DNA from 2 places in the Luteibacter sp. P4_E6 genome. Region 2 is predicted to be linked to the other one. Evidence: predicted binding sites of a transcription regulator. Region 2 holds the regulator's gene; the other holds the start of a gene.

Region 1 (4,749 bases), on a different contig from region 2:
CTGAAGGGCTCGATATTTTCGTCCACAGTGAAGCGGACGATGGGAATAACCCGGCCCGTGACCAGCTGGTAATCGCGCTGAATGAGTTGCGCTCCCTTCAGGCCCTTCTCCTCGTAGGGCCCAGCGGTGTAGAAGAACGCCTCGAAGGGCACATCCTGCGGCTTATCCAGTGGCCAGGTCGCGACCATCAGCTCCATGTGCTGCATCACGTCAACCATGCCGGCGGGCACACGAGAGGCGATGCTCAGCGCAAACGAGGGCTGGTCGACGCCGAAGCCGCATTGGTGATTGAACTGGTTGGGAAATGAGGTCACCGCCGCAAAGTGCTTACGCCATGCGTCGACGGTGTCGATGCCTTGCTCTTTGCACGGCACACTTTCGACGGGATACAGAGAACTGGCTCCGCACCCCTTCGGCCCTCTGCCACCCGTAATGGCATCGTGGGGAAAGGAGCAGAAAAGGGTGATGGGAAACGTATCGGGGCTGCCGTTTACCTCGGCCTCTTTCAGGATCAGCCCATGGGGACGTGCGTGCTCGCCGTAGAGGATGCGACTGCCCACGTCTTTGCGCAGATAGCTAAAGGAAAGTGCCTCCGGCGTCCCGGTCCACGGGGACGGCTCCCAGGCGTGGCGATCGGGTTCATCGTCAGTCGGAACCGCATCGGTCGCGCGAATCAGCACGCCGTTGCAGTAATAGGCGGCCCTGCCGCCGTCACAGGCCATATCCGTCTTGTCGTAACGGGCGTTGAGCCGCGACGCGGTGTCGTCACCGGCGGCCTGCGGCCGCGACAGATGTGTCTGGCAGGCGGCGCATTCGAACGCCAGGCAAAGCGAAAGAAGACTCAGTTTCCATGTCATGGCCGTACTCCTTGGGTGTGTACACGATCATTTTCTACGCCGCCGCCACGTGGTCCGCAAGACGTTACGTGTAGTTGCCGATTCGACGCACTGATCCATGAAAGGATGTTCGCGCTCGCATACAAAAAAGAAGCCCCGCTTTCGCGGGGCCTCTTCGTATAGCGAGCCGGAGGGCTGGACTTAGAAGTCCATACCGCCCATGCCGCCCATGCCACCACCGCCGCCGCCATGGCCGTGGCCGTCGTCCTTCTTCGGCAATTCCGTCACGGCCGCTTCGGTCGTGATGATCGAACCGGCAACCGACGCGGCGAACTGCAGTGCCGAGCGGGTGACCTTGGTCGGGTCCAGGATGCCGAAGGCGATCATGTCGCCGAACTCACCCGTGGCGGCGTTGTAACCGTAGTTACCTTCACCGGCCTTGACCTGGTTGACGATGACCGAAGCCTCTTCACCGGCATTGGTGACGATGGCGCGGAGCGGAGCTTCCAGCGTGCGACGCGTGATCGCGATGCCGAGGTCCTGGTCCGTGTTCTTGCCCTTGAGGCCTTCGAGCGCCTTCAGTGCACGGATCAGGGCGACGCCGCCGCCCGGGACCACGCCTTCTTCGACGGCTGCGCGCGTAGCGTGCAGGGCGTCTTCGACGCGGGCCTTCTTTTCCTTCATTTCGACTTCCGTCGCGGCGCCGACCTTGATGACGGCAACGCCGCCGGCAAGCTTGGCAACACGCTCCTGCAGCTTCTCACGGTCGTAGTCCGAAGAGGTCTCTTCGATCTGCGCCTTGATCTGGCCGATGCGCGACTGGATAAGCGTGGCTTCGCCGGCACCATCGATGATCGTGGTGTTTTCCTTAGTGATCACGACGCGCTTGGCATGGCCGAGGTCGGTGATCGTGGCCTTGTCCAGCGCCAGGCCGACTTCCTCGGAAATGACCGTGCCACCGGTGAGGACGGCGATGTCTTCCAGGATCGCCTTGCGACGATCGCCGAAGCCCGGCGCCTTGACGGCGGCGACCTTGACGATGCCACGGATCGTGTTGACGACGAGGGTGGCCAGGGCTTCGCCTTCGACTTCCTCGGCAACGATCAGCAGCGGCTTACCGGCCTTGGCGACAGCCTCGAGCACCGGCAGGAGCTCGCGAACGTTCGAGATCTTCTTGTCGTGGATGAGGATGAACGGGTCGTCCAGCTCAACCTGCTGCGACTGCTGATTGTTGATGAAGTACGGCGACAGGTARCCGCGGTCGAACTGCATGCCTTCRACGACKTCGAGCTCGTTCTCGAGGCCCGAACCTTCTTCAACCGTGATCACGCCTTCCTTGCCGACCTTGCCCATCGCCGTGGCGATGATGTCACCGATGTTCGAATCGGAGTTGGCCGAGATCGTGCCGACCTGGGCGATCGCCTTGTCGTCAGCGGTCGGGTTCGACAGCTTCTTCAGCTCGGCGACGGCGGCGATGACAGCCTGGTCGATACCGCGCTTGAGGTCCATCGGGTTGATGCCGGCGGCAACCGCCTTGAGGCCTTCCTGGATGAACGCCTGGGCGAGGACGGTCGCGGTCGTGGTGCCGTCACCGGCCACGTCGGAGGTCTTCGAGGCGGCTTCCTTGACGATCTGCGCGCCGATGTTCTCGTACTTGTCGGCGAGTTCGATTTCCTTCGCGACCGAGACGCCGTCCTTGGTGACGGTCGGGACGCCGAAGCTCTTCTCGATCACGACGTTGCGGCCCTTCGGGCCCAGGGTGACCTTGACCGCGTTGGCGAGGGTGTTGACACCCTTCAGCATGCGAGCGCGGACGTCTTCACCGAAGCGGACTTCTTTTGATGCCATGGTCTTTGAATCCTTAGATATTTAGTGGATGAGATCGGGGAGAACGGGGCGAGCGAACGCTCAGCCTTCCAGAACCGCCACGATGTCGTCTTCCTTCAGGAAGACCAGGTCTTCGCCGTCGACCTTGATTTCCTGGCCGGCGTACTTGCCGAACAGGACCACGTCGCCTTCCTTCACGCCCATCGGGCGGAGCTGGCCACTGGCCAGGAGGAGACCGGTACCGGCAGCGAGGACCTTGCCGCGGGTGGGCTTCTCGGTGGCGCTATCCGGGATAACGATGCCACCGGCGGAAACGCGCTCTTCTTCGAGGCGCTTGACGATGACGCGGTCGTGCAGCGGGCGCAGTTTGCTCATGACTTCTCCAAACATGTGTTTGACGGATAAGGAAAAAGGTCCACCCTGTTAGCACTTGCTCAGGGTGAGTGCCAGAATTTTAGCCCTAAGCTTTCCTGATTCGGAAGAGCTGCGGTTGCTCGACAGATGGCGGCGGCACGAAACCGTTCAAGGCCCCGGGTTCAAAAAAGGGCGGAAGAGACGACAATCGGCCCATGTCCGAACCCATCGCCGTCCTCATTGCCTGCCCATCAGGCGAACCCGCCGAATCGCTCGCCCGCGCCCTTGTGGAGGCGGGTCTGGCCGCCTGCGTGAACCGGCTACCGGGAGTGCGCTCCACCTACCGCTGGAAAGGCGAGATCGTCACCGACGAGGAAGACCTGCTGGTGGCGAAGACGACCCGAGAGGCGTTCGCCGCCCTGGAGCGCTTCGTCCTGGCGCGACATCCTTATGACGTACCGGAAATCGTCGCCCTCCCCGTCGTGGCCGGGCATGCGCCCTACCTGGCGTGGCTGGAGGCCAGCGTCGGCGTCGACGCAAGCTAACCCGGGTTCGCCCGGTCATAATGGTCGACGCCCCACGCGCCTCGTCACCGCTCTTGCTCCACGGAGATCACCATGTCGTCGCTTCGCCGCCTTGCGCGGAACCTGGTCGCCGTATTCGGCCTGTTGCTCGTTGCCCTGCCCGCGTTCGCACAAAGCGACGACGACCTGCTGCCCGTCACCGAGGCTTTCCACCTCACGACGGATGCCAGCCAGCCGGGCATGGTCAAGCTGCACTGGCGCATCGCGCCGGATTACTACCTCTACCGTGGCCGGATCAAGATCAAGGCGGCGGATCCTGCCGCGGTGTCGCTCAGCGACCCGACGCTGCCCGACGGCCTGAAGAAGCATGACGAGTACCTGGGCGATGTCGAGATCTACCACGGCGATATCGAAGCCCGCGTGCCGTACAAGCTGCTCACCACCAGCACCACAACGCTTGCCCTGGACATTCAGTACCAGGGCTGCCACGAAGTCGAACCGAAGATCTGCTATCCGCCGAATACCGAGCACCTGAAGCTCACCATCGGTGGCGCATCGACCATTCCTACCGGCCCCGCACCCACTGCCGCGCCGGCAGCCGCCGCCCCCGTGGCTGGCGGCGCCTCGCTTCTTGGTGCGCCGGCCGCGGTGCCGGGCACGGACGCGACCGCCGTGCCGGCCGAGCAGGCGTTCCGCTTCGAAGCCATCGTGAAGTCACGCGACGCGCTGCTGCTGCGCTGGACGATGCCGAAGGACTACTACCTCTATCGCGACAAGACCGAGATCACAGTCGCGTCCCCGGCTGGCGTGACGGCGGGCGAGCCTGATTGGCCGAGTGGTGTCGCACACCACGACGAGCACTTCGGTGACACCATCGTTTACTTCGACCAGGTGGAGCTGCCCGTCCCGCTCAAGGGCACGGCGGACGCGAAGACCGCCGAGCTCGACGTCGCCTACCAGGGCTGCCTCGAGAACGGGATCTGCTATCCGGTCATGAAGCGCCATATCAGCGTGGACTTCGGCGCTGGTGCGGCGACCGTCGGTACGCCCGTTGCGGCGCCGGTCGCTGCTACGGCGGCCACGGTGAAGGAAGTCGCACCGACACCCCCGCCCGCGGGACTGGTTCCCAAGAGCGAGGCGCCGCTCGGCTTCATCGCCGCCATCGGCCTCGCCCTTCTGGGCGGTCTCGTGCTCAACCTGATGCCTTG
Region 2 (4,094 bases):
CGGCGGTCTGGTTGTCATCAGCGGTCGAGAAGGTCTGCGAGGCCTTGGTCGGCACCGTGGTGTTCTTATCGATCAGCTTGGTCATCACGCCGCCCATCGTCTCGATACCGAGCGACAGCGGGGTGACGTCGAGCAGGAGGACGTCCTTGACGGTACCGCCCAGCACGCCACCCTGGATCGCTGCGCCGACAGCGACGGCTTCATCCGGGTTGACGTCCTTGCGCGGCTCGCGGCCGAAGAAGTCCTTCACGGCTTCCTGCACCTTGGGCATGCGGGTCTGGCCACCGACGAGGATCACCTCGTGGATGTCCGAGATCTTCAGGCCGGCATCGTTCAGCGCCGTGCGGCACGGGTCGATCGTGCCCTTGACCAGGTCTTCCACCAGCGACTCGAGCTTGGCGCGCGTCAGCTTGATGTTGAGATGCTTCGGACCCGAGGCATCTGCCGTGACGTACGGCAGGTTCACGTCGGTCTGGTGAGCCGAGGAGAGCTCGATCTTCGCGCGCTCGGCGGCGTCCTTCAGGCGCTGCAGGGCAAGCTGGTCCTGGCGCAGGTCGATGCCCTGCTCCTTCTTGAACTCTTCGACGAGGTAATCGATGACGCGGTTATCGAAGTCCTCACCACCGAGGAAGGTATTGCCGTTGGTGGACAGCACTTCGAACTGCTTCTCGCCGTCGACGTTGGCGATCTCGATGATCGAGACGTCGAACGTGCCGCCGCCCAGGTCGTACACGGCGATCTTGCGGTCGCGCGCGTCCGTCTTGTCCAGGCCATAGGCCAGCGCAGCCGCGGTCGGCTCGTTGATGATGCGCTTGACGTCGAGGCCGGCGATCTTGCCTGCGTCCTTGGTGGCCTGGCGCTGGCTGTCGTTGAAGTAGGCCGGGACCGTGATGACGGCTTCGGTCACTGCCTCACCGAGGAAGTCCTCGGCGGTCTTCTTCATCTTCATCAGCACCTTCGAGGAGATCTCCTGCGGCGCCATCTTCTTGCCGTCGGCGGTCTGCACCCAGGCGTCGCCGTTGTCATGCGCGACGATGCCGTAGGGGACCAGCTTCAGGTCTTTCTGGACTTCCGCGTCGGTGAACTTGCGGCCGATGAGGCGCTTGACGGCGTAGAAGGTGTTCTTGGGATTGGTCACGCTCTGGCGCTTGGCCGGCGCGCCCACGAGGACTTCGTTGTCCTTGGTGAAAGCCACGATGGACGGCGTGGTGCGATCGCCCTCTGCATTCTCGATGACGCGTGCGGTCGAACCTTCCATCACTGCTACGCAGGAGTTGGTTGTACCGAGGTCGATACCGATGATCTTGCCCATAGTCACGTTGCTCCGAATTTCATGCGGCCCCCGCGGCCGCGACTGTGTTGGAAAATGGGGGTAACCCCCATCGATTCAATATCTTTGGTGAAGCTGTTCAGTTGTCGCGCACCACGGCGACGAGCGCCGGACGCAGCAGACGGTCGTTGAGCACGAAGCCCTTCTGGACCACGGCGACAACGGTGTTGGGCGCGTGCTCGTTCGAATCGACCGAGCTGATGGCCTGGTGGTGCGCCGGATTGAACGGCTGGTGCAGCGGATCGACCACGGAAAGTCCGTTCGCCTGGGTGACCTTCTCCAGCTGCTTCAGCGACATATCCAGACCTTCGCGCAGGGTCTTCGCATCCGCGGCCTGATTGGCCAGGCCCAGGGCGATGCCGTCGTACACCGGCAGAAGCTCACCGAGCAGCTTCTCGTTGGCGAAGCGGCGGGCCTGGTCGATATCGCGCTGCATACGGCGGCGCTGGTTCTCGATCTCCGCCTTTTCGCGCAGCACCGTCTCGCGCGCCTGGGCCAGTTCGGTTTCCATCGCGGCCAGCTTGATGTTCAGGGCCTCGATCTCGGCATTGACGCCGTTGTCGGCCACACCGCCGTCCTGCGCCGGATCCGGCACGTGGGGATCGTTGTTTTGCATTACTTGCTCCAAATGTCAGCGTACCGACCCCTCCGAGGAAGGGTCGAACATTCGCGGGAAATACTAAACCCGCCTCCCGTGGCGGTTTATGAGGTCGCCGCGGCGCGATTCAAGGCGTCGCTAAGCAGTGAGGCGGTGGCTTGTACCACCGGAATCACGCGCTCATATGCCATACGCGTCGGTCCAATAACTCCGATCGCGCCCAGCATGCGGCCCTGCGTGCCGTAGGTGGCGGTGACGATGCTGCAACCGTCGAGGGCCGAAAAACCGGACTCCTCGCCGATGAACAAGCGTACGCCAGGGGCTTTGACGCACATTTCCATGAGCTGAAGCAGGTCTCGCTTCTGCTGGAAAGCGTCGAAAAGGTCGCGGAGCCGCTCGATATCGGCCAGCTCGGAATAACCCATCAGGTTGGTCTGGCCACTGACCAACACATCGTCAGCGTCCTCGTCGGAGCTGAACGAAGCGGTGGCCAGTTCGACCACGCCGGTGAGCAGGCGATTGAGTTCGCCGCCGGCCTCGCGCAACTCGGTGGCCAGATGCGCGCGGATATCCGCCAGCCGGAAGCCGGCGAACTGGGCATTGAGGTAGTTGGCCGCCTGCTCCAGCTCCGCCGATTCGAGGGGCCGGGCCAGCTGGACCACGCGGTTCTGCACCTGGTTATCCGAGAAAACCAGGATCACCAGCACCCGCGCATCGGGCAAATTGACGAAATCGATATMCCGTAGCGGAAAGTCGCCCTGACGCGGCACGGTAACCACGCCGGCGAAGTGGGTCATGGCCGATAGCAGGTGTGAGACGTTGCCAAGCAGGTCGCGCGTGGTCGTCTGGTGCGGCGGCAGGCCACCCTGCAGGCGGGCCATCTCGTCGCGCGGCAGCGGCTTGAGCTCGAGGAGGCTGTCGACGAACAGGCGCAGGCCGCGCGGGGTGGGGATTCTTCCGGCCGAGGTATGCGGCGAGGAGACCAGCCCGGCCTCTTCGAGGTCGGCCATGATGTTGCGGATGGTCGCGGGGCTGACTTCCAGGCCCGACGACTTCGCCAGCGTGCGTGAGCCGACCGGCTCACCGTCTGACAGGTATTGAGAGATCAGGGTACGCAGCAGCCGGCGCGCGCGTGCATCGATGTCGTGACCGGAAAACGGATTCATGCGCGTGGGCGGGCCGGAGGGTTGGTTCGTCCGGCTATCAATAAGGTCTCGACGCTCCTGTTGCAAGTCTCGGCTTCTGCGACGCGCCTCCCGCTACAATCGGCGCGATTCCATCCGCCGCCATCGGTAGCCATGCTCACCTCGCTCTACGTCCGCCAGTTCGCCGTCGTCGAAGAAGCCGAGATTGCCTTCGGGCCAGGGCTCACCGTGGTCAGCGGCGAGACCGGCGCCGGCAAGTCCCTGCTCGTGGACGCCCTCATGCTCCTGGCCGGCGCCCGCGCCGACAGCGGCATGGTGCGTTCGGGCAGCGACCGCGCCGAGCTCGCCGCGGAATTCGACCTCACCGGCCTGCCCGAGGCCACCGAATGGCTGCGCCAGGAAGAACTGGACGACGGCGAGACCTGCCAGCTGCGCCGCGTGATCCGCGTCGAAGGCAGCTCGCGCGGCTGGATCAACGGCCGCCCGGCGAGCCTCGCCCAGATGTCGGCGCTGGCTGCGCTCATCGTTGAGATCCACGGTCAGCACGAGCACCAGGCCCTGCTTTCGCGCCAGCATCAGATGGCCTTGCTGGACGCCTACGCCGGCAACGAGGTGCTGCAGACGAGCGTTCGCGAGACCGCGAAGTCGTGGCGTGAGGCTGTCGCCCGCATCCGCACGCTCTCCGGTGGTGACGATCGCGAGCGTCAGATCGAGTTGCTCGCCCACGAACTGGAAGAACTGGATCGGTGGGCCCTGGTCCCCGCCGCGCTGGAAGAACTCGAAGCGCAGCATCGCCGCCTGGCCAACGCCGGAAGGCTGGCCGAAGGCGCCAATGGCGTGGTCGAAATCCTCGATGGCGAGAGTGAGTTCGCGGTCGGTCGCGCCCTGCTCCGCGCTCATGCCGAGCTGTCGCGACTTGCCGAACTAGATGCCTCGCTGGTCCCTACCCTCGAATTGCTCGACAGCGCCCAGATCCAGCTGGGCGAAGCCGTGGACGGTCTGGGCCGCTACGCCCAGGACG

Evidence for each region. The regulator HrcA, encoded in region 2, represses chaperone genes, less so after heat shock. The targets are predictions, from matches to a motif close to TTNGCACTCNNNNNNNNNGAGTGCNAA.
Region 1: the regulator HrcA is predicted to act here: its motif matches at 3,087-3,113, upstream of AC1DT2_RS06205 (co-chaperone GroES).

The regions. Positions count from the first base shown of each region.
Region 1 is NZ_JBFUJE010000059.1:5,331-10,079, reverse strand. It holds gene AC1DT2_RS06215 (hypothetical protein) at 1-857, opposite strand, end outside; gene groL (chaperonin GroEL) at 1,038-2,684, opposite strand; gene AC1DT2_RS06205 (co-chaperone GroES) at 2,745-3,038, opposite strand; gene cutA (divalent-cation tolerance protein CutA) at 3,233-3,562, shown strand; gene AC1DT2_RS06195 (protein-disulfide reductase DsbD family protein) at 3,635-4,749, shown strand, end outside.
Region 2 is NZ_JBFUJE010000350.1:7-4,100, forward strand. It holds partial or broken gene dnaK (molecular chaperone DnaK) at 1-1,312, opposite strand, end outside; gene grpE (nucleotide exchange factor GrpE) at 1,410-1,946, opposite strand; gene hrcA (heat-inducible transcriptional repressor HrcA) at 2,033-3,094, opposite strand; partial or broken gene AC1DT2_RS16940 (AAA family ATPase) at 3,227-4,094, shown strand, end outside.